Regions from separate parts of the Paenibacillus kyungheensis genome, predicted to be linked through region 1. Evidence: a T-box and tRNA genes for the amino acid it is inferred to sense, from the RefSeq annotation. Region 1 holds a T-box; the other holds one or more tRNA genes.
What was found. The T-box of region 1 lies ahead of leuS (leucine--tRNA ligase). A T-box ahead of a tRNA ligase gene usually reads a tRNA of that ligase, here a tRNA-Leu.
Positions count from the first base shown of each region.

Region 1 (16,088 bases):
ACAGGATTTGAACATGCTTCGATTGTAGGAGCAGCTTATATCTGTAATGAAGCTTTGGATATACAGTCTACTCAGACAGAACAGATCACTACATTTCAACCACAATCTTCTGAGGCATTGCAAAAAGATTACCAACAATGGCATAAGGCGCAGCTCTTTTTTGCACAATTACAATTAGCGGAGTCTGCGACAACGACTTCTTCATCTGAAAGTAGTATTTGAGAACAGTAGCTTACCAGTAAAGTTGAAAAAGGAGTGTATGTCATGAACGTATTAGATCGTATAGGGATTCCCAAAACATTAGTATGGGGATATCTCGGAGTATTGATTTTTATGATGGGAGATGGATTAGAAGCAGGTTGGTTAAGCCCTTATCTGGTAGAACGAGGGCTTAGCGTGCAGGATGCCAGTCTTTTATTTACGGTATATGGTATTACACTAGCAATTGCGTCATGGTTTTCTGGCGTATTTTTAGAAGCATTTGGAGCCAAAAAATCAATGTTCATTGGATTTATCGCTTATGTAATCGGTACATCTGCTTTTATCGCTTTTGGTATAACCGATCTAAATTATCCTATTATGTTATTAACGTATGCGGTTAAAGGATTTGGGTATCCATTGTTTGCTTATTCTTTTTTAACATGGGTAACTTATCGTAGTCCTGAGCACAAATTAAGTACAGCAATTGGCTGGTTCTGGGTAGCCTACTCAGGCGGGATGTTTGTATTAGGTGCATATTATTCCAGTTATGCGATCAAAAATCTAGGATATATGCAGACGTTATGGAGTGCTGTTGTGCTTGCTGGAATCGGTGCTATTTTTGCTCTGTTGATCAATCGTGACCGTTTACCCAAAAAAGCAGGCAACGCTCGTGAAACGTTACGCGAATTGGGTAAAGGATTAACGATCGTCAAAACCCATCCCAAAGTTGGATTAAGCGGTATTGTACGGGTTATTAATAGCGTAGGTTCTTACGGATTCCCTGTATTTTTACCATTACATATGGCACAATACGGAATCGCAACAGGTACATGGTTGAACATCTGGGGAACGATCTTTTTAGGAAATATCGTGTTTAATTTATTATTCGGTATTATTGGTGATAAATTTGGTTGGAGACAGACCGTAATGTGGTTCGGTGGAGTAGGTTGTGGTATTTTCACATTATTATTGTTCTATGTCCCTGAATGGACAAACGGTAACTTGTGGATCACCACGATTGTTGGATTTATCTGGGGTGGATTGTTAGCGGGCTATGTTCCTATTGCAGCACTTGCTCCATCCGTAGCAGGAGGCAACAAAGGCCCTGCGATGTCTATCGTCAATCTAGGTGCTGGTTTATCGGCGTTTATTGCTCCTGCTATCGCATTTGCTTTTATCGGTGTGATCGGTGCAGAAGGAGTGGTATGGGTATTCGCGATTCTTTACTTTATCAGCGCGATTATTACCAAGTTTATTACAACTCCAGAAGAAGATGCTGCTAAAGTAGCCGGTAAACGTAAAGTACAAGAGAATATTGCGTAATCATTGACTTTCCAGGGCGAATTTTTTAAAATAGAGCTATTGTTATATTTTATAATACAATGCTCAGTGAAAAGGAATAGTAATATTAGTAAGCATGTAATGATAGAGAGTCGACGGGTGGTGCAAGTCGATATGATGCTGATATGAACTCGCCTTGGAGATATGTTGCAAGAATATTGGAATACGCTGTTATTTTTATCAGTACATAGTCAGCGTAGTTATCCTATTTCTGAACGACATCGGCTTCCTACCGTTATCAGGCAACTAAGTGAGTGGATAGCAAAGTATGCTTGTTCACTAACTAGGGTGGTACCGCGAGACACAACCTCTCGTCCCTAGCGATATTATGCGCTATGGATGAGAGGTTTTTTTGTCGCATATGAGCAGTAAGCTATGAATGAAATACAGGTATACGACAGACACACACGATCGTTAAGATCGAAGGAGGACACATTGATGACAGATTCAAAAACAACTCAACCTGGTTATCATCCACAGCAGATCGAACCGAAGTGGCAAGGATATTGGGATCAACACAAAACATTCAAAACACAAGAAGAACCAGGTAAACCGAAATTTTATGCATTGGATATGTTTCCTTATCCATCTGGAGCAGGTCTGCATGTAGGGCATCCTGAAGGATATACAGCTACAGATATCGTGTCTCGCTACAAGCGTATGCGTGGTTTTAATGTACTTCATCCGATGGGATGGGATGCGTTTGGTCTACCAGCAGAACAATACGCAATGGATACAGGCGAACACCCACGTGATATTACATTCAAAAATATCGATAATTTCCGCCGTCAAATTAAATCACTAGGATTTTCTTATGATTGGGATCGTGAGATCAGCACAACTGACCCACAGTACTACAAATGGACACAATGGATCTTTATCCAATTGTATAACAAAGGGCTTGCTTATGTAGATGAAGTCGCTGTGAACTGGTGTGAAGCTTTAGGAACAGTACTTGCGAATGAAGAAGTTATTGATGGCAAAAGTGAACGCGGAGGACATCCGGTTGTCCGCAAACCGATGCGTCAATGGGTACTACGTATTACAGAATACGCAGAGCGTCTTTTGGACGATTTGGAAGAATTGGATTGGACCGAAAGTATCAAAGATATGCAGCGTAACTGGATCGGCAAATCTGTCGGTGCAGAAGTGCATTTTGATATTGAAGGAACCGATAAAAATCTAACCGTATTTACAACACGTGCAGATACTTTATTTGGTGCAACATATTGCGTATTGGCTCCTGAACACGAGTTAGTCGATGTGATTACAACACCTGAGCAAAAAGATGCTGTCAAAGCGTATCAAGATCAAGCAACACATAAGAGTGATCTAGAACGTACAGATTTAGCAAAAGACAAAACAGGTGTATTTACAGGTGCTTATGCAATTAATCCAGCAAGTGGCGAGAAATTACCAATCTGGATCGCTGATTATGTACTTGCAGGTTACGGTACAGGCGCTATTATGGCGGTTCCTGCACATGATGCTCGTGACTGGGAATTTGCGAAAAAATTCGATTTGGAAATTAAAGAAGTAGTAGCTGGAGGCAGTGTACAAGAAGAAGTGTATACAGGCGAAGGCGAACATGTGAATTCTGATTTCTTAAATGGATTAAATACAACAGATGCGATTGCCAAAATGATTGCATGGCTTGAGGAAAATGGTAAGGGACAAGGTAAAGTTACGTATCGTCTACGCGACTGGTTGTTTAGCCGTCAACGGTACTGGGGAGAGCCTATTCCTATTTTGCATTTAGAAGATGGAACGATGAAGACTGTTCCTGAATCAGAATTACCTTTATTGCTTCCTGATATCGATCAGATCAAACCTTCGGGTACAGGAGAATCACCACTAGCTAATATCACTGACTGGGTAGAAACGATCGATCCAGAAACAGGGATGAAAGCACGTCGTGAAACAAACACGATGCCACAGTGGGCAGGTAGTTGCTGGTATTACTTGCGTTATATTGATCCACATAATGATGATGCTTTGTGTTCACCAGAGAAACAAAAAGAATGGTTGCCTGTCGATCTATATATCGGTGGAGTAGAACATGCTGTACTTCACTTATTGTATGCTCGTTTCTGGCATAAAGTGCTATACGATATCGGTGTAGTCGATACCAAAGAACCTTTCCAAAAGCTTGTCAATCAAGGGATGATTCTAGGTAATAACAATGAGAAAATGAGTAAATCTCGTGGTAATGTTATTAATCCAGATGATATCGTTAGCGAATATGGTGCAGATACATTACGTTTATATGAAATGTTTATGGGACCACTTGAAGCAACGAAGCCTTGGAATGAAAATGGTGTAGAAGGCATGTATCGCTTCTTATCTCGTGTATGGCGTCTATTTATTACAGATGAAGGACAATTGAATGCCAAAATCACAGACGGTGAAGGCGATGAAGCATTCAAACGTACAGCTCACAAAACGATCAAAAAAGTAACAGAAGACTTAGACGGACTTCGTTTCAATACAGCGATTAGTCAGTTGATGATCTTTGTGAATGATGCTTACAAAACAGACGTATTGCCACGTGATCTAATGGAGAAATTCGTACAATTGTTATCTCCTCTTGCTCCACATATTGCAGAAGAACTATGGGCTCGTCTGGGTCACGAAGGAAGTATTACGTATGTAGAATGGCCTACATTTGATGAGCAATGGACAACTGAATCTGAAGTAGAAATTGTTATTCAAGTCAATGGTAAAATTGTACAACGTAACAAAATTGCTAAAGATCTGGATGCCAAAGCGATGGAAGAATCTGCACTATCCTTAGAAGCAGTTCAACAAGCGATTGAAGGCAAAACAGTTCGTAAAGTAATTGCTGTACCGGGCAAATTAGTTAATATTGTTGCTAACTAATCACTGACCGATTGATATAGCTAATATATGTATTGTTTGATCTGAACGTACAAAAGTAACATCGTTTAACCTCCTATGCGATGGGAGTCTATTACCGGGATTCCGGTAATGTACTGGAATCCCGACGGCAGAGGTGTCATTATGAGACGGGATATCATGTGGACAGCGGTAGTCTCCGCGGTGCTTGGAACAGGATTGATTGTGTTTGGAACTTTACAATCCAGCGATCAAGAAACCAAATGGACAGCTTTACATGAACAAGCACAAGCTTCACTTGTAGAAGATCAGGTAGTAACGACAACACCAAGTTCGACTTTGGATGAATCTACATCCAAAGCAACAACAGATCAGACAGATCGCTCCAAAGGTGAAACCTCATCAGCAACAGATTCTCCTAAAGAGAAGGTAGTCGAGGTAGCCAAAGCCAAAGATACGGTCGTTACTGAAACTGCTTCTACAAGTCAGCAACCATCGATCAAGACTCCGATCGCAACATCAGAGTCTACAAGTTCAACATCATCGAATACCGAGACTGTTGCTACAAATCCAGCACCATCAGCCCGCACACAGGATGGCAAGATTAGTATTAACCATGCGAGTCTGTCTGAACTAACTGAATTGCCGGGTATTGGAGAAAAGAAAGCACAAGCGATTATTGATTATCGCAATACGCATGGCGCTTTTCGCAGTGTGAATGAACTGGATAATGTAAAAGGAATCGGTAGCAAAATGTTAGCCAAGATATTGCCTTATGTACAGCTTTAGGGGATGTAAGGGGGAGTAAGAGTGGTACGTAAAGATTGGGATACGTATTTTATGGATATTGCTCATATGGTCTCGACACGTTCACGATGTCCACGTCGCCATGTTGGTTCAGTACTGGTACAAGGTAAAAAGTTACTCGGTACCGCTTATAATGGAGCACCAATGGGTGTACCTGACTGTTCTGAAGATGGTTGTATGATCTCAGAAGAAGTAGAACTGGTCAAAGTAGATGGTGTGGAAACAATGGTCAAAAAGCAACGTTGTATCCGTACGATTCACGCTGAACAGAATTTACTCCTTTTTACCGATCGTGCTGACCGCGAAGGTTCGGTCGTATATGTTACCGATGAGCCTTGTTGGACATGTGCAAATATGTTAGCCAATAGTGGTATTGTTGAGATCGTGTATTATCGTCCTTATCCTAAAGATACGCGCAAAGTTACAGCTATGATGCAGCAAAAAGGTATTATTTTCCGTCAGTTGGATCATTACAATCCACCACCTGATACCACAGTAATCAGCTAATCTCATACGATTCATCTGCCCTCATCGCAAATAGGGAACGATATATGGAAGAACCATTATCTTGTAAGTACACAACATCTGTAGAAGATGGACGTGGCTTAGTAAGGTAATGGTTCTTTTTTTTGCGTAGAGGGCAAGATGAATATAGAGCATAGAATAGCCATTCTCAAGAATAGAATGCCTGTTGCATCACATCATAATCATATAGAACGATTGATTTCTTTTTCGAAAAACAAATAAGAACGGAGAGAGAAGTATTGCAAACACGTCCACTGGTTGCTTTATGCGTGGTATGGGTTGGAGGAAGCATGATCGCTTGTCTAACAAGCGAATATATCTGGTGGGTATTGAGCGGACTAAGTTTGATTTTATTTTCAGCGTATCTGATATTTCCGCAGGTTCAACGTTCTATACTTATACTTGGCTCTGTAATGTTGATTGCGTCAATCTACTGGCACTGGAATGAAGTACGTAATAGTAGTGATATTCCGGCTACACTTCAACTCCAAGAGTCACAGATGATCGACCAGCCGGTGCAAGGTAAAGGTATAATTGCCAGTCCGATCAAAGTCGATGGAGATCTGGTTACTTTTTTTATGAATATATATCAATTACAAGAAAATCAATCACTTACTACACCAGAAAAGGTAAGAATTCAACTGAAATTAGCAACTGAAGCAGAATTACAGACAGTAGCTTTATGGCAACGTGGAGACCATGTAAAGATTCAAGGGATATGGAAAGTGCCTGGAGAAGCTCGTAATTTTAATACATTTGATTATCGTCATTATCTACGTACTCAATATGTCCACTGGATTATTAGCGCCAAAGGAGCAACATCGCTAACACAGACAACTGTACCTTTATCTCAAATAACGATGTGGACATGGAAATTATTACGTTATAACGATCAAGTTCGAGCTAATTTGGGAGCGCGAATTGATATGCTATTTGATGATCATGATCGTGGATATATGAAAGGGTTATTGATAGGTGATTCCGGTGACCTTGATCCCGAGACATTTGCTTCTTTTTCCAGACAAGGATTAACTCATATTCTTGCTATATCCGGTCTGCATGTAGCGATTTATACAGCGATTTTGTTGTGGTTATTGCGTCAGATGAAGATCACCAAAGAACGGGCTTGCTTAATTGTCATAGTGTTACTGCCTATTTATGTGTTATTAACAGGTGCTTCTCCTTCAGCGGTTCGTGCAGGAATAATGGGAATGATTGGTCTATATGCGCTTAGTCGTGGAATACTCAAAGATGGATTACATATATTATGTGCTGCTTGTATAGGAATGTTGTTATATGAACCTTATTATTTACTGAATGTTAGTTTTCAATTATCTTTTATCGTGACTGCTGGATTAGTTATTTTTGTGCCGTTAGTTCAACCGTTGCTTCAGAAGCTACCACCCAAATGGGCAGGAGCGTTAGCAGTAACATGGGTAGCTCAGATGATTTCGTTTCCTTTAACGATTTATTATTTTAATCAGTTTTCGATTTTATCATCGGTTGCTAATTTTATTCTTGTTCCAATTGTAAGTTTGATTGTATTGCCTGCTGGGTCGCTTGTACTTGCTCTTAGTTATCTGTGGTTGCCAGTAGCGAATAGCTTAGGCAATGTGATCTCATGGATTAATACATGGACATTTCATCTGGTAGATTGGATCGATATCGTACCCGGAATGTTAACAATCTGGTATTCACCGTCTATCCTATGGATCTTGTTATATTATGTAATGCTGTATACAGGTTTGCGTTGTCTACAACATATAATGCAGTGGCAATTTCGCGAACAATCTGTGCATCTTTCTTTGAAAAATGGTGATACCACTAATCAGCAAGAGGCTTACACTCAGCCGTTAGATCAACGTCTTTTTGTAGCAAATCATTTTAATAAATATAGTAGTTATCATGTTCAATCTTCTTTGGGATTTGTGCGTAAAATACAATCTAGTTGGCATACTATCTCTTATATATCTCCATGGATGAAGCGTAGGTATATAGCTTGTTGTGCAAGTGGCTTAGTCATGATGGGTTTAATTGTGTATGGATATACTCAACCTATCACTTCAGGAGCAGGAACAGTCCAGTATTTAGATGTCGGACAAGGAGATAGCATTTTGATTACTACGCCACAAGGAAAACAGATACTAGTAGATGGTGGCGGAACGATGACATTTGAACGTCTTGGACAAGAATGGAGAAAACGAAAGAATCCATACGAGATCGGCAACAAGTTACTTGTGCCATTATTGAAAAAACGAGGGATACATCATTTAGATGCTGTACTTTTAACTCATGGTGATCATGATCATGCAGGAGGATTGCAAGCTGTTATCGAACAGATTCCTGTACATCATTTTATTTTTAATGGTACTTTACCGGATGGAGACAGTCTCAATCCTTTAATGAAGACTATACTGGATCAACAGATTCCTTTGATTGCACCTATACCGGGTAGTGAATTACAGATAGATGATCAGACAACGTTAACCTTTTTAGCTCCGGAAACGCCGAATCAAAGGAATGCAACATCTACCTATACCAAAGGATTACCACGCGAAGAAAATCAAAATCATTATTCTGTCGTTTTTTTACTTACGATGAATCAACGTCATTTTTTGTTTACAGGAGATGCAGATCAAGCAGAAGAACAAGGGATTTTATATCAGCTTCAACAATCTTCTACTTTTAAAAATAATTCCGTTTTTACAGCATCATTAGCGGAGTCTACTTTTCCTATTGATGTACTCAAAATTGGACATCATGGTAGCAAAACGTCTTCTTCCAGTGAATGGCTACAGTACTGGCAACCTGCTCTATCTGTTATTTCTGTAGGAGCTACCAATACATATGGTCATCCTACAGAAGAAGTACTAGAGCGAATAGAACAGGTAGATTCAGAAGTCGCCCGAACCGATCTGCAAGGAGAAATACAGATTCAAGTACATCCAGATGGAGAAATGTTACAGCGGGTCATGTATCCTTTACCATAATACTTGTATTGTAGATAAGCTAATGTATACACTTGTATTTGTATTCATCTCCGCTGTCGGGATGACGAATACAAGTGTTTCTGTTATTCTAAATACAGTCTTGAACCGTTTACATCTGTGCATTCGATTCGGATGAATCCTACATAGGGTAAGTCTTTATAACAACAGAGTTCACATCTTCCAGCAATGCAAGATAAAGCGCGTAGACCACTAATTATTCAAATGAATCAAAACATTAAAATTAATTTGAAAATAACTGCAACTATTAGGCAATAGATTGCGTCTGAATAGTTGTAAGGAGAGGGGGATCCTCCGTGGTGGAGCAGGGACTCATCAAGGCCGCCCAAGCGGGAGACCGGGATGCTCTAATCACCCTATTAAGAGAGATAGAACATCATGTCTACAAAACGGCATATTACATTTTAAATAATGAACAAGATGCTCTAGACGCGGCTCAGGAAGCTTTGATCCGTATTTATACCAAAATCGGTTCCTATGAAGAAAAAGCACAATTCAAAACATGGGTACAACGAATCGTAACAAATGTATGTATTGATAAATTTAGACGTAGCAAGCCGACGGTCTCGATTGATGAGCATGAGATGGTTTTTGAAGGTCGCGATAATGTAGAACACGATGTTATGCGTGCTTATACATCAGAAGATGTACGTGAAGCGATCAATCAATTACCGGAGCATCACCGAACCGTTATTGTACTCCGTTATATTCAAGATTTATCCTATAACGAAATAGCAGATTGTCTTGATTTGCCATTGAATACTGTGAAATCGTATTTGTTTCGTGCCCGTCAACAATTACAGAGTCTGCTTGCAGATTATGAGAAAGGAGGAGTGACTGGATGAAACGTGAAGTAGCGGAAGAATGGATGAACCGCTATTTGGACGGTGATCTAAGCGAGGAAGATGCTGATATCCTGTTCCGCCATATCGATAATAATCCTGATGATGCGGATACATTTCGAATAATGAGCGCTTTATCTTTACAGCTTGAGAAATTACCTGATGTCAAACCCAAATTTAGTCTAGTCGATTCTATATTACCTACTTTAGATGATATCGATGCCGAACGTCGTGCTGAGATTGCTTCTGATATTGGCATTATGGAACCGCAACATGAGAAACAAGATGAATTTACAGAACGTCGTAGACAGCGCAGTTCATGGCGAGATCGCTTGCCAGTACGAACGATTGGTGGACTGGTTGCTGCTGGTGTTATTCTTGGAGTTTCGATTGCAACTTATGAACCCAAAACACTTTCAGATGCAGGACCAGCACCGTCTGCGATAAGTATGGAGCAACAGACCAAAGATCAAGAAACAGGCGCAGCGAAATCGAAAGCTGAACAAGATGCTACCTTACAAGCACCTGCAACCAATACGCCTGAATCAACAACTTCACCTGAAACGAACACACAACCACAGTCTGAAGAATCACAAAAAGTAACACCTGACAGTGGAAGTGGAACATTAGATCAACAACCAACAACGCCGGATAAATCGACTCCTGATACAGGTACAGGCACTAGCCAGGAAAGCACTCCTTCTTCAGGCAACAAGGGAGGCAATCCGCCAGCAAGTTCCCAGACTGCACCAGAATCAAGTCCGCCGAGTTCAGGCAATGGTACAAGCAACAATGAAGATCAGTTGATGAGAGAGCAACAAATCGCACCAGATACAGATAGTAGTGGTACGAGCGAATCATCTCCTGCAACAGGGACAGATGAAGGAACAGCAGATAGCAGTTCTTCCAACAGTTCCAAATCAACAGACAGCACTACCCCAAGTACTGCAAATAACGATGAATCATCATCTCCAGTAGCACCAAAAGCAAGTACAGATGATAGTTCATCCAAAGATAGTTCAGCATCTAAAGACAATGCTTCTGGCACTACGCCTGAGGCATCCAATAATGATGCCAAACCTAAAACGTATAGTCTAGCACCGGAAGCTGATTCTAAAGCCAAAGATGATAGCAAAGTTCGTTCATTTAGTACGAATACGATACAACAAGAACAAGAGTGGGTATCTCCGAGTTCATCATTTGCCGTGGTGTTAACCACATCGAATACGTTGCGACTCGATAGCTTATCCAAAAACAATATTAATGGTCGCACTGTCGTGGCTACAGCTACAATTGATGGTACGTGGTTAAACGGTCAATGGACCAAAGATGGCAAAACATTTAATTATCAAGTAGCTAAAGAAGGCAAAACCAAATGGTATAAACTTTCTACAGCCGGACTTCAGTAATATCGATGTACGTGATAACAAGTGTAAACAAAGAACTTTCCGAGTATGTTGGAAAGTTCTTTGTCGTATGCTCCTTTTTCCGTTAAAATAAAAAGGACGAACTTGGGGGGACGGAGTATGGACTTAAAAACAGCAAGTAAAGATATTAAAAATAATCAGCCAGCCGCTATTTATGTATGCTATGGCAATGAAAAATATCGTATTCGTGAATTTATTGATTTTGCGACAGCTCAACTGATCGAACCTGAACATAAAGACTTTGCTTTGGCTCAGTACGATCTTGCAGATACACCGCTGGAAACGGTAATTGAAGAAGCAGAAGAGATTCCTTTTATGGTGCCGCGCAAATTAATGATTGTGAAAGATTCTTCTGTGCTGACAGCAGGCAAAGATACCAAAATCGAACATCGTATCGATTCGTTACTTAAATATATGGAACATCCTGCTGATTACAGTATTATTATTTTCTGGGTACAGGGTGAAAAGTTAGATGAGCGTAAAAAAATAGTCAAAGCGCTCAAATCATCATCAGCTTGCCTTTTACCGTTCCAACCAATGGGTGCAGACGAATTGTTACAATGGTTGATCCGTCATGCTAAAAAGTTAGAATGTGAATGTTCTACAACCGCCGCAGAGGCACTTGTACAGTCTGCAGGGACAGGATTGGGTATTTTAGCGGCAGAGATGGATAAGCTGTGTCTACACGCAGGCAAAGGCGGTACAATCACAGTAGAAGATGTGCATCACCTTGTTGCACGCAGTACAGAGCAAAATGTATTTGCATTAGTCGAGCAGATTGCTGCTGTTCGCTTAGAGCAAGCTTTGACTATTTTCTATGATTTACTAAAACAACGTGAAGAGCCGATTAAAATTGCCGCTCTGATTGCTCGTCAATTCCGAATTATGTTGCAAGTTAAAGAATTAGCAGGGCAGAATTATTCGCAACAGCAGATGGCTTCTCAATTAAGTCTGCATCCGTATGTAGTGAAGTTAGCCGGTGAACAGGCTCGCAAATTCGATAGTCAGAAATTACGCTCGATTTTGGCACATCTAGCCAGATTGGATTATCAGATGAAAACAGGAGCGATCGATAAAGTATTGGGGCTGGAAATGTTTTTGTTACGTTTGGGAGCTTGAGATGCGTTGCATAAGCAATGTATAAAAATAATATATACCAAAATAAATAAAAAAGGCTTACCCGCAATCTATCATCTGTGGGTAAGCCTTTTTTTGTGACTTCAAAGCAACAAAATAAACCCCTGTTCGGAATGGCCGAAGCAGGGGTTTATCATATGCAGATGATGAATACATTCAATCATCTGTTGCACGAAATTTAGCCTTGGCTAGAAATCGCGTTTAGTTTTTTAGCCAAACGGGATTTTTTGCGAGCAGCCGCATTTTTGTGGACAAGACCTTTAGTAGCAGCTTTATCAAGCTTCTTGGAAGCAGCGATTACAGCAGCTTTTGCAGCTTCTACATCAGTATTCACAAGTGCAGTATCAGCAGCTTTAACTGTTGTACGAAGAGCAGACTTCTGAGAAGCGTTCAACGCACGACGTTTTTCACTAGTTTTTACACGTTTCACCGCGGATTTAATGTTAGGCAATTACATTCACCTCCTGTAGAGCATATACGTATTCTTCACAACTTTAAATATTCTATCATGTACCCTAGGCAAATGCAATACCATTATTGACTATAAGCAATGATATTTCAGATGTGGGATTGCTGTAAAATCGCTCAACTGCTATAATAAACGGATTAATGGGATTGTTGATTTTTTTCAATAATCAGCAGTATATTTCAGGCTTGTGTTGGGGGTAAGGCATGACTGATATGTCAGTAAGACAACAAAAAATTCGTAATTTTTCAATCATTGCGCATATAGACCACGGTAAATCCACTTTGGCTGACCGTATTTTGGAATATACAGGCGCGCTCACTTCGCGTGAGATGCAAGCACAAGTACTCGATCAAATGGACTTGGAACGTGAACGTGGAATCACGATCAAATTACAAGCCGTTCGTCTTGTGTACAAAGCAGATGATGGTGTGGAATATCTGCTGAATCTGATTGATACACCGGGACACGTCGATTTTACGTATGAAGTATCTCGTAGTCTAGCAGCCTGTGAAGGCGCTTTGCTTGTCGTTGATGCGGCGCAAGGTATCGAAGCTCAGACGTTAGCTAACGTTTATTTGGCATTAGATAACAATCTAGAAATTTTGCCAGTCATCAACAAAATCGATCTTCCAAGTGCTGATCCTGAACGGGTGAAGCAAGAAGTCGAAGATGTTATTGGACTGGATGCAAGCGACGCTGTACTGGCTTCTGCCAAAGCAGGAATCGGTATTAAGGAAATCTTGGAGCAAGTGGTACAAAAAGTACCTGCACCTACAGGAGATCCGAATAAGCCGCTTAAAGCATTGATTTTTGATTCTCATTATGATCCGTATAAAGGCGTTATTGTCTATATTCGTGTTATTGATGGCAAAATCAAATCCGGTTCCAAAATTAAAATGATGGCAACAGGTAAAGAATTTGAAGTTATTGAAGTAGGGGCATTCATGCCACGGATGGCGATTGTCGATGAATTGAACGTAGGGGATGTAGGATTTATTGTAGCGGGGATCAAAACCGTTGGCGATACCAGTGTCGGTGATACGGTCACTGATGCTAAGAATCCAACACCAGAACCTTTACCAGGTTATCGCAAAATCAATCCAATGGTATATTGCGGACTGTATCCTATCGAATCTTCCGATTATATCGATCTCCGTGAAGCTTTAGAGAAATTGCAATTGAATGATGCCTCGCTCAGCTTTGAGCCTGAATCTTCAAGTGCACTTGGCTTTGGTTTCCGTTGCGGATTCTTAGGACTGCTTCATATGGATGTTATTCAAGAGCGTATTGAGCGTGAGTTCAATATTCCTTTGATTACAACCGCTCCAAGTGTTATTTACAAAGTAACATTGACTAACGGCGATGTCATGACGATCGACAACCCTTCGAACTATCCAGAAGTGGGCAAGATCGAATATGTAGAAGAGCCTTATGTCAAAGCATCTATTATCGTACCGAACGATTATGTAGGTACAGTTATGGAATTGTGTCAGAATAAGCGTGGCGAATTTATAAACATGGAATATCTGGATACCACTCGTGTAACGATTACGTATCAAGTGCCTTTGTCTGAGATCGTTTATGACTTCTTTGACCAATTGAAATCCAGTACTAAAGGGTATGCTTCGTTTGATTATGAAGTGTCTGGATACCGCAAATCGAATCTGGCGAAAATGGATATTTTGCTTAACGGCGAACAAGTCGATGCACTATCCTTTATCGTTCACCGCGAACGTGCATATCATCGCGGACGGATTATTTGTGAAAAATTACGTGAATTGATTCCGCGTCAAATGTTTGAGATTCCTATCCAAGCATCTGTCGGAACCAAAGTTGTTGCCCGCGAAACGGTTAAAGCGATGCGTAAAAACGTATTGGCTAAATGTTATGGCGGTGACATTTCTCGTAAACGTAAATTGCTAGACAAGCAAAAAGAAGGTAAAAAACGGATGAAACAAGTCGGTAATGTCGAAGTGCCTCAAGAAGCATTTATGGCAGTACTAAAAATCGATGATTAAAGCGCTTGGCACCATAAGCGCGACTTCTTCTAATCCAATCCAACAATGATTTTTGCAAAGCAAAATATCTTACGATTAGCGCTTGGCACCATAAGCGCGACTTCTTCTAGTCCAATCCAACAATGATTTTTGCAAAGCAAAATATCTTACGTTCAGCGCTTGGCACTATAAGTACTTCTTCTAATCTTGTACTACGATAATTGCAATACTAGGATCATTCGGGGAGAGCCGCAAGGCTTTCCCTTTTGTCCTAGCACTTGGCAGTATAAGTGCGACCAAGTTCAATCCAAAATGATTTTTGCAAAGCAAAATATCTTACTATCAGCGCTTGGTATTATAAGCACATGCCAGTATAAGTGCTTGTCACTATGAAACGTATTAGCAACACTACTATCCACAAACGGGGAGGAAAAAGAGTCATGAATAGCAATGTACACAGCGACGCGCCCCGTGCGATCTATATGCACATTCCTTTTTGCACGAATAAGTGCTTTTACTGCGACTTTAATTCTTATGTTCTCAAAGATCAGCCAGTAATGGATTATTTACGGGCGTTGGAACGTGAGATGGAATATACAGTACAACAGACTCCACCTGGGGTTATTGATACGATTTTTGTTGGTGGAGGTACACCAACTGTTCTCAAAAACGACGAAATGGAATACTTTTTACAAAGTATTCGCAAGCATTTTCCAAATTGGTCTAAAAATATCGAATTTACAATGGAAGCGAATCCGGGTACAACCGATCTGGAAAAAATGGCAATTATGAAAGCTGGCGGAGTCAATCGTGTAAGTTTTGGCGTACAAGCATTTCAAAATGAGCTATTAACAGGGATTGGGCGTATCCATAATATTGATGACGTATATCGTAGTCTGGAAAATGCACGTAAAGTAGGCTTAAATAACTTATCAATCGATTTGATGTTTGGTTTACCGAATCAGACTTTAGATATGCTGTCATACAGTATTGATCGTGCGTTAGAGTTAGATTTGCCTCATTATTCGATTTATAGCTTGAAAGTTGAAGAAAATACACTATTCCATACAATGTTCCAAAAAAATCAACTTCCATTACCAGATGAAGATGATGAATTGAATATGTACCTTCTTCTGATGGAACGCATGAAAAAAGCAGGTTACGAGCAGTACGAGATCAGTAATTTTGCCAAACCGGGCTATAGCAGTCGTCATAATACCACTTACTGGCATAATGAAGATTATTATGGGCTTGGCGCAGGAGCGCACGGGTATGTTGGCGGGAAGCGTCATATGAATATCAAAGGTGTAAATCCTTACAATGAAGCCGCAATGAAAGGCTTACCGCGATTAGAACAGTTTGAAGTAGATCGCGAAGAAGCAATGGAAGACTTTATGATGGTAGGCTTGCGCTTGTTAGATGGAGTATCCAAAGAACGCTTTGTACGTCAATTTGATGGAGCACAGTTAGATGATATT
Region 1 covers NZ_CP117416.1:3,673,776-3,689,863, reverse strand. The annotation lists gene PQ456_RS15780 (FGGY-family carbohydrate kinase) at 1-222, shown strand, start outside; gene PQ456_RS15775 (MFS transporter) at 265-1,524, shown strand; T-box leader at 1,582-1,864, shown strand; gene leuS (leucine--tRNA ligase) at 1,981-4,422, shown strand; gene PQ456_RS15765 (ComEA family DNA-binding protein) at 4,564-5,187, shown strand; gene PQ456_RS15760 (deoxycytidylate deaminase) at 5,209-5,712, shown strand; gene PQ456_RS15755 (DNA internalization-related competence protein ComEC/Rec2) at 5,970-8,720, shown strand; gene PQ456_RS15750 (RNA polymerase sigma factor) at 9,035-9,583, shown strand; gene PQ456_RS15745 (hypothetical protein) at 9,580-10,989, shown strand; gene holA (DNA polymerase III subunit delta) at 11,107-12,126, shown strand; gene rpsT (30S ribosomal protein S20) at 12,323-12,595, opposite strand; gene lepA (translation elongation factor 4) at 12,817-14,631, shown strand; gene hemW (radical SAM family heme chaperone HemW) at 15,051-16,088, shown strand, end outside.

Region 2 (16,088 bases), 2.3 Mb from region 1:
AACTCGGCAAAATGACCCCGTAACTTCGGGAGAAGGGGTGCCCCGGTAGTGTGAATAGCACGAGGGGGCCGCAGTGAAAAGGCCCAAGCGACTGTTTAGCAAAAACACAGGTCTGTGCGAAGCCGCAAGGCGAAGTATACGGGCTGACGCCTGCCCGGTGCTGGAAGGTTAAGGGGAGTGGTTAGCGCAAGCGAAGCTATGAACCGAAGCCCCAGTAAACGGCGGCCGTAACTATAACGGTCCTAAGGTAGCGAAATTCCTTGTCAGGTAAATTCTGACCCGCACGAATGGCGTAACGATTTGGGCGCTGTCTCAACGAGAGATCCGGTGAAATTTTAATACCTGTGAAGATGCAGGTTACCCGCGACAAGACGGAAAGACCCCATGGAGCTTTACTGCAACTTGATATTGAACTGGGGTGCGATTTGTACAGGATAGGTGGGAGCCGTAGACATCGGAGCGCAAGCTTCGGTTGAGGCGCCGTTGGGATACCACCCTGATCGCATTTGAGTTCTAACCTCGTACCGTGATCCGGTACAGGGACCGTGTCAGGTGGGCAGTTTGACTGGGGCGGTCGCCTCCTAAAGTGTAACGGAGGCGCCCTAAGGTTCCCTCAGAATGGTTGGAAATCATTCGAAGAGTGTAAAGGCATAAGGGAGCTTGACTGCGAGACAGACACGTCGAGCAGGGACGAAAGTCGGGCTTAGTGATCCGGTGGTACCGCATGGAAGGGCCATCGCTCAACGGATAAAAGCTACCCTGGGGATAACAGGCTTATCTCCCCCAAGAGTCCACATCGACGGGGAGGTTTGGCACCTCGATGTCGGCTCATCGCATCCTGGGGCTGAAGTAGGTCCCAAGGGTTGGGCTGTTCGCCCATTAAAGCGGTACGCGAGCTGGGTTCAGAACGTCGTGAGACAGTTCGGTCCCTATCTGTCGTGGGCGTAGGAAATTTGAGAGGAGCTGTCCTTAGTACGAGAGGACCGGGATGGACGCACCGCTGGTGTACCAGTTGTTCCGCCAGGAGCATCGCTGGGTAGCTACGTGCGGAAGGGATAAGCGCTGAAAGCATCTAAGCGTGAAGCCCCCCTCAAGATGAGATTTCCCAGTATGTAAGACCCCTTGTAGACGACGAGGTTGATAGGTTGGGGGTGGAAGTGCCGCAAGGCATGGAGCTGACCAATACTAATCGGTCGAGGGCTTATCCAAATAAGCTAACACGCGATGGTTTTCGTTTTCGGATTCAGTTTTCAGGGAGCAACACACCTGCCTGTTTGGTAATGATGGCGGAGGGGTTCCACACGTACCCATCCCGAACACGACCGTTAAGCCCTCCAGCGCCGATGGTACTTGGACCGCAGGGTCCTGGGAGAGTAGGACGTTGCCAAGCAAAATAGTTTTATCCCTTCGGGGTTTTTTTTTCGCCGAAGGGTTAAGATTGATTTTAATAGGTTGAAGCGTATGAAAAGTTACGCTGTTACTTTTTTAAGCGGCCCGTTGGTCAAGTGGTTAAGACACCTCCCTTTCACGGAGGTAACAGGGGTTCGAGTCCCCTACGGGTCATTAACATATACACTATGCCGGTGTAGCTCAGTTGGTAGAGCAACTGACTTGTAATCAGTAGGTCGGGGGTTCAAATCCTCTCGCCGGCACCATTTATTTTTAATATTAATTTGATTGCTATGGCGGTCGTGGCGAAGGGGTTAACGCACCGGACTGTGACTCCGGCATTCGTGGGTTCAAGTCCCATCGGTCGCCCTTTATAATCTTATAAAGAATTAGCTTGATATTAGTATTAAAATGATGTAAAATGTAATATGTATGTTAAATCAATACTATTACTGCCTAAATTGTATGAGTCATTAGCTCAGTCGGTAGAGCACCTGACTTTTAATCAGGGTGTCGAAGGTTCGAGCCCTTCATGACTCACCATTTTTCTTAATATGCGCGTGTGGCGGAATTGGCAGACGCACTAGACTTAGGATCTAGCGTCTCACGACGTGGGGGTTCAAGTCCCTCCACGCGCATAGATTTTGCGGACGTGGCTCAGCGGTAGAGCATCGCCTTGCCAAGGCGAGGGTCGTGGGTTCGATTCCCATCGTCCGCTCCAATCTTTATTCAGTGTAGAGCGTATATATTATATACGTTTTTATTCTACGCTTTAATTCATATAACAACTATATTTGTTTATAGTTGGCATGTGTAAGATTTGATTAACATGGTTATTCAGGTTTTATAATATACCTGATGTTAACCATATCCTCTTAATCCGCGGGTGTAGTTCAATGGTAGAACTTCAGCCTTCCAAGCTGATAGCGTGGGTTCGATTCCCATCACCCGCTTTATAAAAAAGGATGTCTGCATTGTGCAGGCATCCTTTTTAGTTTTCTATTAATTTAATAGGCTAAAGAATGCGATAAGTGATAAAGGATTATGGATATAGGTTGAATAGTATTGGATAAAAAAGAAACAGCACAGAAGTAACTCTTATTCTGTACTGTTTCTTTTTATATTACTTTGTTTTTTTATATTGCTTTGTATGCATTTCAAATATATTTTAAACATATTTAGCTAGGTATTAGTTTTAAAAGATTATTTTAAATTCCAGCGTAAAATCATACCCATTTGGGTGAGTCCTGCACCAAAACCATATAGTAATACGGTATTTCCATTTTTTAATTTATGATCATCTCTTCCTAATTGCAAAGCTAGAGGAATTGAAGCAGAAGAAGTGTTGCCGTACCATTCAGCACTGGTAAGTGTATGGTCTAGAGAAAATCCTGTTTTTTCGCAAATCGAATCGATCATTTTGAGATTAGCGCTATGTGGAACGAACCAATTAATATCGGTAAGGGATTGATTGGTCTGATCTAAAAGGTTTTGAATACCTTTTGGTACTGTACGTACAGCCCATTTATAGACTTCACGACCATTTTGTACGATTTTTCCATTGCCAAGCATCGCTTGATTATTGATTTGATCGGATAATCCGGTGCGGTATACATGTTCTCCACCAGAACCATCGCTATCCATAAAAGTTCCTAGAAAGCTAGGTTGTTCTGGATCGTATTCGACTAAGGCTGCACCGGCACCATCACCGAATAAAATACATGTGCTGCGATCGGTATAATCTGTTATTTTGCTCATCGTTTCACTAGCAATCACTAGAATTTTGCGATGAAGACCTGATGTGATAAAGCTATTGGCTACATGAAGTGCATATACAAAGCCAGCACAAGTAGCATTGAGATCTAGTGCACCAGCACCTTTGATATTGAAATAAGATTGAATTTGAGTAGCTGTACTTGGAAATACATAATCTGAAGTTGTGGTAGCCACAATAATGAGTTCTACATCTTCCAAAGTACCTGGATAAGTTTTCTGTAGATTTTTGACTGCTTCTATTCCGAGTGTAGATGTGAATTGTTGCTCATTAGCAATACGGCGTTCTCTTATCCCTGTACGTTGAACAATCCATTCGTCAGATGTATCGACTAGCTGTTCAAGATCAGTGTTAGTTAAACGTTTGTCGGGGACATAAGTTCCTAATGCTGTAAGACGAGCTGTTGAATGATTGATAAAGATCACCTCTATATATGATTTGAATGATGTGTATATACTGGAGTAGTTGATAATTTGGTAAGATGCTGATTATCTTGTAATACAATGACTATATAAACCGATTGGATTGACAGAGTTAGATTATGATAGGATATTTTATAAAAAGGCAGCATAATGATTGTATTTAATCTTTTTAATACTAGGTTATAGTACCAGGTACTAATTCATTTTAAATATAACCTATTTGAACAATATTGTAAATCGATTATTGATTTTGGGATGACTAAGTGATGTTGATATAGCTCGATTGGTTTTGAGGTAATAGTAAATGTTATAATGGAAGCATATGGAGTTATCATACCATACAGAATCATATTGTTTAAATCATGAGAAAAGTATATTTTAAATGATATGCTTTATTTTGTTTGTATGGACTGTTTTATAATTGAAGTAGTATATAAGTTATACTATGTGGAAAGTGCTAATGATTCAGATCTGACGTAATTTATCATTTTCAGTGAGGTGACTATAGTAATGGATATTAGACAATTAACAGTAGAAGATTTTGATGCACGAGCGGAATTAGGAATGTATGCTTTTCAATATCGCAGATCTGCAGAAGAACTGGAAAAAGAAAAACAAGGTTTTAAACCAGAACGAACATGGGGACTTTTTGAAGAAGAGCAATTGAGTGCTCAACTTACACTTTTACCATTACAGACGTACATACACGGGCAAGTTTTTGATATGGGTGGGATTGCAGGTGTTGCGACCTGGCCTGAGAAAAGAAGACAGGGATTGGTTGCGAAGTTATTAGATCATACACTGCAACAAATGAATGAAGCAGGGCAATCGATATCCTTTTTGCATCCGTTTCATTTTCCATTTTATCGTAAGTTTGGCTGGGAGACTTATATTGAATATCGTCAATATACTATTCCTACGAATAAGCTACCTGCTAAAGTTCAAGTTGAAGGTACAATAAAACGTGGTATTCGTGATTTGGAAATTTTTAATGCTGTTTATGAAAAATATGCTTCTAATTATAATGGAACACTGGTAAGAGATACCGAGCGTTGGGAACGAAAATTAGTACCGAATAGTGATTTGTTTACCGCTGTTTATTATAATCCTCAAGATCAAGCTTGTGGTTATCTTATTTATGAGATCAAAGATCAGAAAATGAATATTAAAGAATTGGTATCTCTTGATGAACGTTCACGCCAAGCACTATGGACTTTTATTTCTAACCACGATTCAATGGTGACTGAAGTCAATGTGCAAGCACCGATCGATGATTCGTTGTCGTATCTGTTGAATGATCCACGTATTGAGCAACAGATTGTTCCTTATTTTATGGCGAGAATAGTTAATGTTAAAACGTTTCTTGAGCAATATCCATTTACGGTTGGTAAAGTAGAATCGTTATCGATCCGGGTGAATGATGCGACAGCAGAGTGGAACAATGGGATCTGGGATGTGCTTATTAATGATGAAGGTAAAGCGAAAGTGAGTCGGCGTGAAGCTTTGCCCGAAGGTTTGCAACAAGATCTCTGGGATCATAGTGATATTGATACAGATATTCAAGCATTAACTGTAGCATTGATGGGGTATAAACGTCCGCTAGCTTTATGTAGTTGGGGGAAATGGAAAGGCAAGTTAGAAGCTGTTCATATTTTGGAATCACGGATTCCTTTTACTACCACACATTTGATGGACTTTTTCTAAGCACATGTGAATGGGTGGAGTATTAGTGATGTACGTATAGAGTGATTTTTTAGAATGAATGCTTTAATTGGTGGAAGTTCTTATAAAACGTGAAAGCAAATGAATAGTGATACTGTAAAGGAATCATACAGTTCAAATCGTAAATATAAACAGTATGATCTTTACAATGATAATTAAGCTGAGAAAGCTTATCTCTCTACTGAAGTGCATTATACACTTTGTAGAGGATAAGCTTTTTTTTGAATATAATTGTGCATTTGCACTATTCGAGTATACTTTTGATGACTGAATGACTGAATGACTGAATGACTGAATGACTGAATGACTGAATGACTGAATGACTGAATGACTGAATGACTGAATGACTGAATGACTGAATGACTGAATGACTGAATGACTGAATGACTGAATGACTGAATGACTGAATGACTGAATGACCGAGTTAGATTATATCGATTATATGAAAAATTTAAAAAAGATAATTATGGTGTTAATGTAGGAGCTTGACGATGATGAGTACCTTGTTCATAGCTATATGCTAATTTGATCAATGTGCTTTCATCAAATGGTCTACCTAAAAATTCAATTCCTACCGGCAATTTCTGATTGGTGAATCCAGCAGGAACTGTAATCGCAGGGAAGCCGGAAAAAGGGCTTAACCGATTATTGTCACCTGATACTTGTTCTTCACCGATCGTAGCTGCTGGTTGGGTAGTCGTCGGATAGATAATCGCATCTAGATTCTGGTCTGCCATTACTTTTAAAAGAGATTCGCGTGTGACCTTAGTACGGTTGAGTACGATATCTTTATATTCTTGAGTATCAAGTGTGGCTACAGTGTTACGTTTTTGCATCGCTTCAGCTTGCTTGGGATCAAATTGATTGGATGCTAGAATTTCGGTCAGATTATGATAAGGTGCATCTTCTCCTAAGCTCGCCAGGTAATCATTGATTTGAAATTTAAATTCGTAACCACTAAGGCTAGGGTATTTCATAATTTGTTGTAAGTTAGGAATTTGGATAGGAACCGGTGTAGCTCCTAATCGCTTTATATCATCGACAGCCGTGTAGACCACTTGGGTGACTGATTTTTCACTGTCTTTTGTATTATTGAACAATTCTGTGGCTATACCGATACGAGCTCCTTGCAGACCATCTGCTTGTAATGAATCGGTATAATTCGCAGGGATATGTCCAACGCTATAAGCTGTAGCAATATCGTCTGCATCATAGCCAGCAGTAGCTTGTAATAATATCGCTGCATCTTCTACTGTGCGTGCGATCGGCCCGCCGACATCTTGAGTAAGAGCGAGTGGAATAATACCATCACGACTGCTTAATCCTACCGTAGGACGAATACCGACCAGATTGTTAAATGCAGATGGAATACGAATAGATCCACCTGTATCTGTTCCTAGACCTGCCGCTGCAAAGTTAGCAGCGATAGCAGCTCCTGTTCCACCGCTCGAACCGCCCGGGTAATGATCGAGTGCATAAGGATTCAGCGTCTGCCCTCCAAGTGAGCTCGAAGTAGTAATTCCAAATGCAAATTCATGCAGATTGGATTTGGCTAAAATGATAGCACCTGCTGCTTTGAGCATAGCGATCTGATCAGCGTCTTGATCTGGAATCGAATTTTGAAGACAGACACAACCTGCTGTTGTAGGCATATCGGCTGTATCGAAATTGTCTTTTACAATAATCGGTATACCATGTAAAGGCCCGCGTGCTCCTGTCGTAGCACGTTCTTTGTCTAATTGAGCTGCAATTTCAAGTGCTTTGGGATTAATCGTAAGAATAGCATTAAGCTTGATCCCTTGATCATCATATTTAGCAATTCGATCTAAGTATTGTTGTACAAGCTGAACAGAAGTCAGACGACCTTCTTTCATAGCTGATTGCATCTGAGCAATCGTTGCTTCTGTAATCACAAAAGGTTCATTGGTTCCTGGAGAGCCAGCAGCTTGAACAGAAGAGGTAACACCGTATGTACTGAATGGAGCAACAATTAACGCAATAACTGTAAACCACATAACAATTACTTTTTGATACTTTTTCATATGTTGGATATTAGACAAATAACTTCACTCCTTTGTAAGATATCATCGATTATTGTTGATACATGTAATTAATTATGTATTTTAGTGTTAAAAAAGATAACATGTCAATACAAAAGATCAAATAGGCTTAGATTAGAATATAAAATAATGATTAAAATGATACATATTTAACTGTTCTTTTAAAGAAAATTCGGTACATTAACAAGGAGCAGATAAAATTAATATTTGTGCAAAAGAAATGTGATGTTGCAGTTAAAAGTTTGGTAGAATAAAATGGTAATGGCTTAAATGGAATTATAATCCAGTATAGAAAGAGGAATCAACATGGCAAACAAGTCGGTATACAATTTGGTCATCGTAGGCTATGGCGGAATGGGAAGTTATCATGGGCAATTGATTGAGAAAGTACCTGCACTTGAAGTAACTGGTGTGTACGATATCGTAGACTATCGGATGGAACTTGCTGGACAACATGGTTATCATGCTTATGAAAGTATGGGAGCGGTTTTATCAGATGAAAATGTTGATATTGTATTGATTGCTACTCCTAACGATGTACATAAAGAATTATCGATTCAGGCTTTACGTGCAGGCAAGCATGTTATTTGTGAGAAACCTGTAACGATCAACAGTGCGGATCTGCTAGACATTGTCAAAGTAGCAGAAGAAACCGGTCAGACATTTACAGTACATCAAAATCGTCGCTGGGATGAAGATTTCTTGATTATTCGTGATATGTTTGAAAAACGGGCTGTTGGAGATGTGTTTCATGTGGAATCACGTGTACAAGGAGCTAATGGTATTCCAGGAGATTGGAGACAGCTCAAAGCTTATGGCGGCGGCATGTTGCTTGATTGGGGAGTGCATTTACTAGATCAGCTATTATTGCTTACCGATAGTAAGATCGAAAGTGTCCATGCTCAGTTGAGTACCATTTTGGATACAGAAGTAGATGATGGATTTACAACAACGATTCGTTTTAAAGATGGGTTAACAGCAGTTGTAGAAGTCGGTACAACTAACTATGTTAAATTACCACGCTGGTATGTAAAAGGAACCGAAGGAACAGCAATTATTCAAGATTGGGATCTAAGCGGGGAGATCGTTACCCGTAATACAGAAGTGGAAAAAGTAGAACCCAAACCGATTCAAGCAGGTCGTGGATTGACCAAAACGATGGCTCCACCTTCTGAAGAGTCTACAATTCGTAAATCGATTGAACCGATCCAAAACCCGCCAGAAGAGTTCTATGTGAACTTTTTGTCTGTGATCGAAGGCTCTGCGCAATCGGCTGTACCTAATGAACAAGTACATCGAGTGTTAGTGCTGATCGAGACGATTTTTGAAGCGGCTGAAAAAGATGCAGTGATTCATAAAGAATTTTAAAAATAGATAGGTAGAAATGAATTACACAAAAAGCGGGTATTCTATAGTGAAATATAGATATCGGCTTTTTTGTGATATCCAAGTGGACTGTACATATAGTGTTCTATCATAAGAATTGGATCAGCACATAAGGTCGTGTAATAACCTTAATATTTATTTGAAAAGTGTTACAATATATAGATGTGTATATCGACGTCTGATTGCAACGAATACACAGGAGAAAAATAACCGTAAATAAATGATACACAAATATATACAAGAAAGTGAAAGGAATGAATTATATGAAGCAAGTGGTATTAGCTGAAAAGCCTTCAGTTGCAAGAGAAATCGCGCGTGTGATGGGAAGCCATCAGAAACATAAAGGGTATATGGAAGGCCCTAAATATATAGTAACCTGGGCGCTTGGACATCTAGTCGGTCTAGCAGAGCCGGAAGATTATGATACTCGTTATCAGAAATGGAATCTAGACGATTTGCCGATTTTGCCGCAAAAGATGACGTTAAAAGTACTGCGAGAAAGTAGTCATCAATACAAAATTGTACAGCATCTTCTGAGACGAAATGATGTGCAAGGATTGATCGTAGCTACCGATGCTGCACGTGAAGGAGAATTGTTAGCACGCTGGATTATTCAGATGGCAAAATGGAATAAACCTTTTCAAAGATTATGGATATCTTCTCAGACTGACAAAGCGATCCGTGAAGGATTTGCAAAATTGCGTCCGGGTAAAGAATTTGACCGTCTGTACGAATCGGCTCGTTGCCGGGCAGAAGCCGATTGGATGGTTGGTCTGAATATTACCAGAGCATTAACTTGTAAATTCGATGCTCAATTATCAGCAGGACGTGTGCAGACACCGTCACTGGGGATGATGATGAAGCGTGAGAATGAGATTAAAGATTTTCGCTCTCAAGATTATCATACATTGCAGATTGATCTAGGTGATCTACAAGCAGAATGGCGGAATGCTCAAGGAGACGGACGAATTTTTGAACAACAGAATGTACAGCAGTTAGAGCAGTCTTTGGCAGGCAAGCAAGCGAAGATTGTATCGGTCAAAAAGAATGAACGCCAAGAACCTCATCCACTAGCGTATGATCTGACAGAGTTACAGCGTGATGCGAATAAAAAATATGGATTTTCTGCTAAGCATACGTCTAATGTATTGCAAAAGTTATATGAGCAACACAAAATCGTCACGTATCCGCGTACCGATTCACGTTATTTGTCTTCAGATATGACAGATACATTCAAAGAACGTTTATCCAGTGTAGCGGTAGGTCCATATGCGCCACTAGCACGTCCTTTATTACGTAATGCACTTAAAATTGATAAACGGATTGTAGATGATAGCAAAATTAGTGATCATCATGCGATTATCCCTACAGAAGAAATAGTATCTTTGAACGCACTTACAACCGATGAGCGTAAATTGTATGATCTGATTGCGCGCCGTTTTATCAGTTTATTTTATTCACCTGCTACTTATGATACGGTTCAAGTGATTATTGAAGCCGCAGGAGAGCAGTTTTATGCCAAAGGGGTTACGATCAAAGATTCAGGTTGGCGTGTTGTATATGGTGATCAGTGGAATGAAGAAGATGAGGATGAAGAAACCGATTCACATCATCGTTCATCAGAGCGTGGAGCAGATCACCGGGGAACGCAGAAATTGCCTGAACTCAAACAAGGGGAATCGAAAATGATTGCTCGCTGTATTGTTAAAGCAGGTCGTACGATGCCTCCTAAACGATATACAGAAGCCGCTCTGTTATCACAAATGGAAAAACATAGTCTGGGTACGCCAGCAACTAGAGCAGATATTATTGAAAAATTAGTTTCTTCCGATACGATCGAACGCAAAGGCAATCATCTGCATCCTACAGGAAAAGGCGCACAATTGATCGAATTGGTGTCGCCTGAACTGCGGACGCCTGAATTGACAGCACGTTGGGAACAGCAGTTAGAAAAAATTGCTCGTGGACAAGGGCAACCGGCTCCATTTTTACAAGAGATTCGTCAGATGGCGCAATCGATGGTCGATGGTGTGAAAAAGAGTGATGTGAATTATAAGCCACACAATGTCTCTTCCAGTCATTGCCCTGAATGTGGAACACGAATGTTAGAGAAAAAATCGAAACGTGGCACATTCCTGATCTGTCCAAGTGAAGATTGTAGTTATCGTCGTTCGACTGAAAAGCAGTTATCAAATCGTCGCTGTCCACAGTGTCATAAAAAAATGGAAATCAAAGACGGCAAAGCTGGAAAGTATGTACAATGTCTCGGTTGTGGAATTACCGAAACGTTAAATAAAGACGGCGGTCGCCCGGTTAACAAACGTGAACAGCAAAAGTTAGTGAAGCAATTTGAAAAGAAAGAATCGTTTGGTTCAAGTCTAGGTGATTTGCTAAAAGCCGCTTTGGAAGAGAAAAAAGAATAGAGATAACCTAATAACACAATTGAGAGCTCTTTAGCCGTAACATTAGCTAAAGAGCTTTTTGGTATGCAATGGCAACTATTTTCTTAAAATAATCGTTGACGAAAATATTTTCATAATCTATATTTAAAAGAAAATATTTTCAGGTGGTGTAACTAAATGAAAACTTTTTTCGAGAAGGCACAACGGTTTGGTAAATCTTTTATGCTCCCAATTGCTGTATTACCAGCAGCAGGATTACTGCTAGGCATAGGGGGAGCACTCTCTAATCCGAATACAGTGAGTACATATCCTGTACTACAGATTAGCTGGTTGCAGTATATTTTCAAAGTGATGAGTAGTGCAGGAGATATTACGTTTAGCAATCTAGCATTGATTTTTGCGATCGGGGTAGCGGTTGGACTGGCACGCTCGGATAAAGGAACAGCAGGGTTGGCAGCGGCACTGGCGTATCTAGTGATGAATGCTTCGATCAATGCGATGTTGATCAATAGTAATCAACTGGTTACTGAAAATATGGCGGCAGCCGGTCAAGGTATGATTCTAGGGATACAATCGTTACAGACAGGTGTGCTAGGCGGTATTATTATCGGCTTGGTGACAGCAGGTCTTCATAATCGATATAACAAAATTGAGTTACCTCAATTTCTAGGATTTTTCGGTGGTTCTCGGTTTATCCCGATCGTTTCTTCATTTGCAGCAATATTTGTAGGATTGTTGTTATTTCTAGTATGGCCAACAATTCAATTAGGGATTACCAAGTTAGGTGGAATCGTAGATGCGACCGGATATGTAGGCACATTATTTTATGGATTCTTTCTACGGATGTTAGGGCCGCTTGGATTGCATCATATTTTTTACCTCCCTTTCTGGCAAACCGGACTTGGTGGTACAATGGAAGTATCTGGTAAGATAGTGGAAGGAACCCAGAACATTTTCTTTGCTCAATTAGGTGACCCTTCGACTGAAAAATATTTCTCAGGTACATCGCGCTTTATGTCAGGACGCTTTATTACAATGATGTTCGGATTGTTGGGAGCTGCATTAGCGATCTATCATACTGCACGTCCAGAACGCAAAAAGGTTGTCGGTGGATTAATGTTATCAGCGGCGTTGACGTCTTTTTTGACAGGAATTACGGAACCATTGGAATTTGCCTTTTTGTTTGTAGCTCCATTCTTGTATGTTATTCATGCTGTGTTTGATGGATTTGCTTTTATGCTGGCACATATATTTCAGATTACGATTGGTCAGACATTTTCCGGTGGCTTAATTGACTTTATTTTATTCGGTATTTTACAGGGAAATGCCAAAACCAACTGGATCTATGTGCCGATAATCGGGGTGGTGTGGTTCGCTCTGTACTATTTCACATTCCGCTTCTTAATCGTCAAATTCAATCTCAAAACACCGGGGCGTGAAGATGAGACTGTAGCAGATACGAACGAAAATACAACAGGTGGAACAGGGTCAACCACACCGATAACCGATGCTGTAGCCACAGATCGTAGTGAAGTTGATACTTCTCGTCCGGCTGTGATACTTAGTGCATTAGGTGGCAAAGAAAATATTAAAGATCTGGATTGTTGTGCAACCCGTCTACGGATATCAGTCTATCAACCAGATCAAGTATCACAGGATCGCTTGAAACATTCAGGTGCCAAAGGTGTGCTGATTAATGGTAACGGTGTGCAAGTGATCTATGGTCCGCAAGTGAGTGTTATTAAAAATGAGATCGAGGAATATATGGAAATGGAGTGAATGCAATATGGATTTGGATTCATTGGGATTACAGCAGGGGTTAATCGTATCGTGTCAGGCATTAGAACATGAACCTTTGCATAGTTCTTTTATTATGGGAAAAATGGCAGTTGCCGCTCAAGAAGGTGGAGCTGTAGGAATTCGAGCGAATACTGCGCAAGATATTAAAGAAATCAAACAACAAGTATCATTGCCTGTGATTGGAATCGTCAAACGTAATTATGGAGACCATCCTGTATTTATTACGCCGACGATAACCGAAATTCATGAATTAGCAGAGTCTGGTTGTGAAATTATAGCGTTAGATGCGACTACACGTCCTCGTCCTGATGGTGTCACATTGGCTGATCTGGTCAAACAAATTCGTCTGCTATATCCTGAACTGTTATTGATGGCAGATGTATCGACTGTAGAAGAAGGCGTGGTTGCTGAACAGTTAGGATTTGATCTGGTATCGGCTACGCTGGTAGGTTATACAGAATATACAGCTCATCAGAAAGTGTATGAAAATGATTTTGAGATTCTAAAAGAAATGGTTCGTCAGATCAAGACTCCTATTGTAGCTGAAGGAAATATTATGACACCAGAGATGGCGGCACGTTGTCTGGAACTCGGTGTATACAGCGTGGTAGTAGGCGGAGCGATCACACGTCCGCAACAGATTACAGCACGTTTTATGGACAAAATGAAACAAGTTCGTCCTGCATCGATTGCAACAGAATAGACTTGTGCTACACATTCTATGTTATAAACATCAATCATAGTAATGTCAAAAAAAGAACCGAAAATGATTATCGGTTCTTTTCTTTGTCTGGAATTGGCATTATGAATGATCTTGTTTGTACAAAGCATGAAGCGTACGCTGACGTGCAGATAATCGTTCTTCATTTTGGAGCAATAACATCGAGATCATATCAAGCACATAGATAATCGCTAATTGACTATTGATAAACGGGATATCGCCCATACGCTGTAAGCCGGGTGTAAATAGACATAGATCAGTTGTTTCTGTAAAAGGCGTATGATCGAAATTAGTAATTCCGACAATATGAGCTTGATTTGTTTTGGCAATACGTAGAGCACTATTCACTTCAGTAGTATGACCAGAATTGGATAATCCAATCACCAAATCTTGTTCATCCATCAAAGACGCATTCATCATCATCATATGCGAATCAGTAACAGCATCAATTAAAATATTCATTCGCATTAGACGATACTTGAACTCTAGCGCGGATAAGCCAGAGCTTCCTAATCCGTATACATAGACACGTCTGGCTTGCTGAATCTGCTGAACGACTTCTTCAATCATCTGAGGCTTGATCATATCAGCAGTTGCCATAATAATTTCATTGTATAAATGTCTTGTCTGTGCAAAAAAGTTAAGCTCATCTCGTGGAATATCAATTTCTCGATTCAAGCTTAGCTTAAAATCTATAAAATTACTAAATCCTGCTTTGCGACAAAAACGTGTGATTGTAGACATTGAAGCTTGTGTGCGCTCGGAGAGATCACGAATATTGATATTATGAATAGAATTTTTATGACGCATAATATAATCTGCAATTTCTTTTTCTTTGGCAGATAATTGTTGGTATCGTAATTGTAGTTCGTCGAGTACATTGAGAGCCATAATTCATCCTCCTTAAACGCCTGATCATATAAGCGCGACTCAATTTCTATAAAAAATGATTTTTTATATTCATAGCATATGTTAGATTGCGGTTAGATAGTAGGGAGCGAACAGTTGATTTCTTTCTATTATAGTATAGTTTGAAGAGCGATCTCTATATTATAGGATAGTGCCATCAAATAATGGAATTATGCTATGTGCTTTTGATCATTTTACCGTTACACTAAAAATAAATGCGATAGAATAACTGGATATTCGGTATTGAGCCGATCCATCAGAAAGGGATTATTCCATGTCTATATTTTTCGATACTACTCAATCGACTTTTCATTTACAATCTCGTTCAACGAGTTATGTTATTCAATTAATGAAATCAACTCATTTGGTTCATTTATATTGGGGACCTCGTCTACAAGGAACATCTATTGGTAGTCTGCTACAACAGATAGAACGTGCTTCATTTAGCCCGAATTATCATGCAGATGATCGTACTTTTTCTTTTGATACCTTACCACAAGAATATCCAGGTTATGGTCGTGGCGATTATGGCGAACCTGCTTTTGAAGCTAAACATAGTAATGGCACAACAGTCAACGATCTACATTATGTGAGTCATACTATTACAGCAGGCAAACCGAAACTTCAAGGATTACCAGCTACATATGTAGAGCAGGAGCAGGAAGCAGATACATTGGAAATTGTATTGCGTGATAAATTAACCGGGCTTGAAGCTGTAGTCAGCTATACCGTATTTAACGAATTGAATGCGATTACACGTTCTGTGAAATTCCGTAATGATGGAACCACAACGCTTCATATTCAGCGTGCACTAAGCAGTAGCGTAGATTTGGCAGATGATGAATATCGAATGATGCAATTGTCTGGTGCATGGACTCGTGAACGCCATGTTCATTACCGTACACTTGCTCCAGGATTGCAACGGATCGAAAGTAAACGTGGTTCCAGTAGTCATCAGCAAAATCCATTTATCGCTTTGCTTGGTAAAGATGCGAATGAAGATCAAGGGCAAGTCTATGGTATGAGTCTTGTCTATAGCGGTAACTTTGTCGCTCAAGTCGAAGTCGATCAATTCCATACCACTCGTATGCAGATTGGATTGTCTCCGTTTGATTTTGAATGGAAATTAGAAGCAGGTGATACGTTCCAGACACCGGAGGCGGTACTGGTTCATTCTTCTGAAGGATTGGGAGGAATGTCTCGCACGTATCACAAATTGTATCGTACACGTCTAAGTCGTGGAGAACATCGTGATCAAGTGCGTCCTATTTTGATTAATAACTGGGAAGCGACTTACTTTAACTTTGATGCACCGAAGATCAAATCTATTGCAGCAGCAGGGAAAGAGTTAGGAATTGAGCTGTTTGTATTGGATGATGGTTGGTTCGGTCATCGTGATGATGATCGTACGTCACTTGGGGATTGGGTAGAAGATCGTCGCAAATTACCAGAAGGTCTGGGCAAACTGGCAAAAGAAATTACAGCTACAGGTATGCAATTTGG
Region 2 covers NZ_CP117416.1:720,413-736,500, forward strand. The annotation lists rRNA gene PQ456_RS03195 (23S ribosomal RNA) at 1-1,209, shown strand, start outside; rRNA gene rrf (5S ribosomal RNA) at 1,274-1,390, shown strand; tRNA gene PQ456_RS03205 (tRNA-Glu) at 1,492-1,563, shown strand; tRNA gene PQ456_RS03210 (tRNA-Thr) at 1,580-1,655, shown strand; tRNA gene PQ456_RS03215 (tRNA-His) at 1,686-1,758, shown strand; tRNA gene PQ456_RS03220 (tRNA-Lys) at 1,857-1,932, shown strand; tRNA gene PQ456_RS03225 (tRNA-Leu) at 1,946-2,027, shown strand; tRNA gene PQ456_RS03230 (tRNA-Gly) at 2,036-2,110, shown strand; tRNA gene PQ456_RS03235 (tRNA-Gly) at 2,272-2,342, shown strand; gene PQ456_RS03240 (ketoacyl-ACP synthase III) at 2,593-3,579, opposite strand; gene PQ456_RS03245 (GNAT family N-acetyltransferase) at 4,096-5,289, shown strand; gene PQ456_RS03250 (amidase family protein) at 5,772-7,349, opposite strand; gene PQ456_RS03255 (Gfo/Idh/MocA family protein) at 7,674-8,735, shown strand; gene PQ456_RS03260 (DNA topoisomerase III) at 9,017-11,176, shown strand; gene PQ456_RS03265 (maltose/glucose-specific PTS transporter subunit IIC) at 11,333-12,934, shown strand; gene PQ456_RS03270 (N-acetylmannosamine-6-phosphate 2-epimerase) at 12,942-13,658, shown strand; gene PQ456_RS03275 (MurR/RpiR family transcriptional regulator) at 13,758-14,567, opposite strand; gene PQ456_RS03280 (alpha-galactosidase) at 14,860-16,088, shown strand, end outside.
Region 2: it encodes a tRNA-Leu, which carries the amino acid that the T-box ahead of leuS (leucine--tRNA ligase) is inferred to sense. The anticodon was not compared.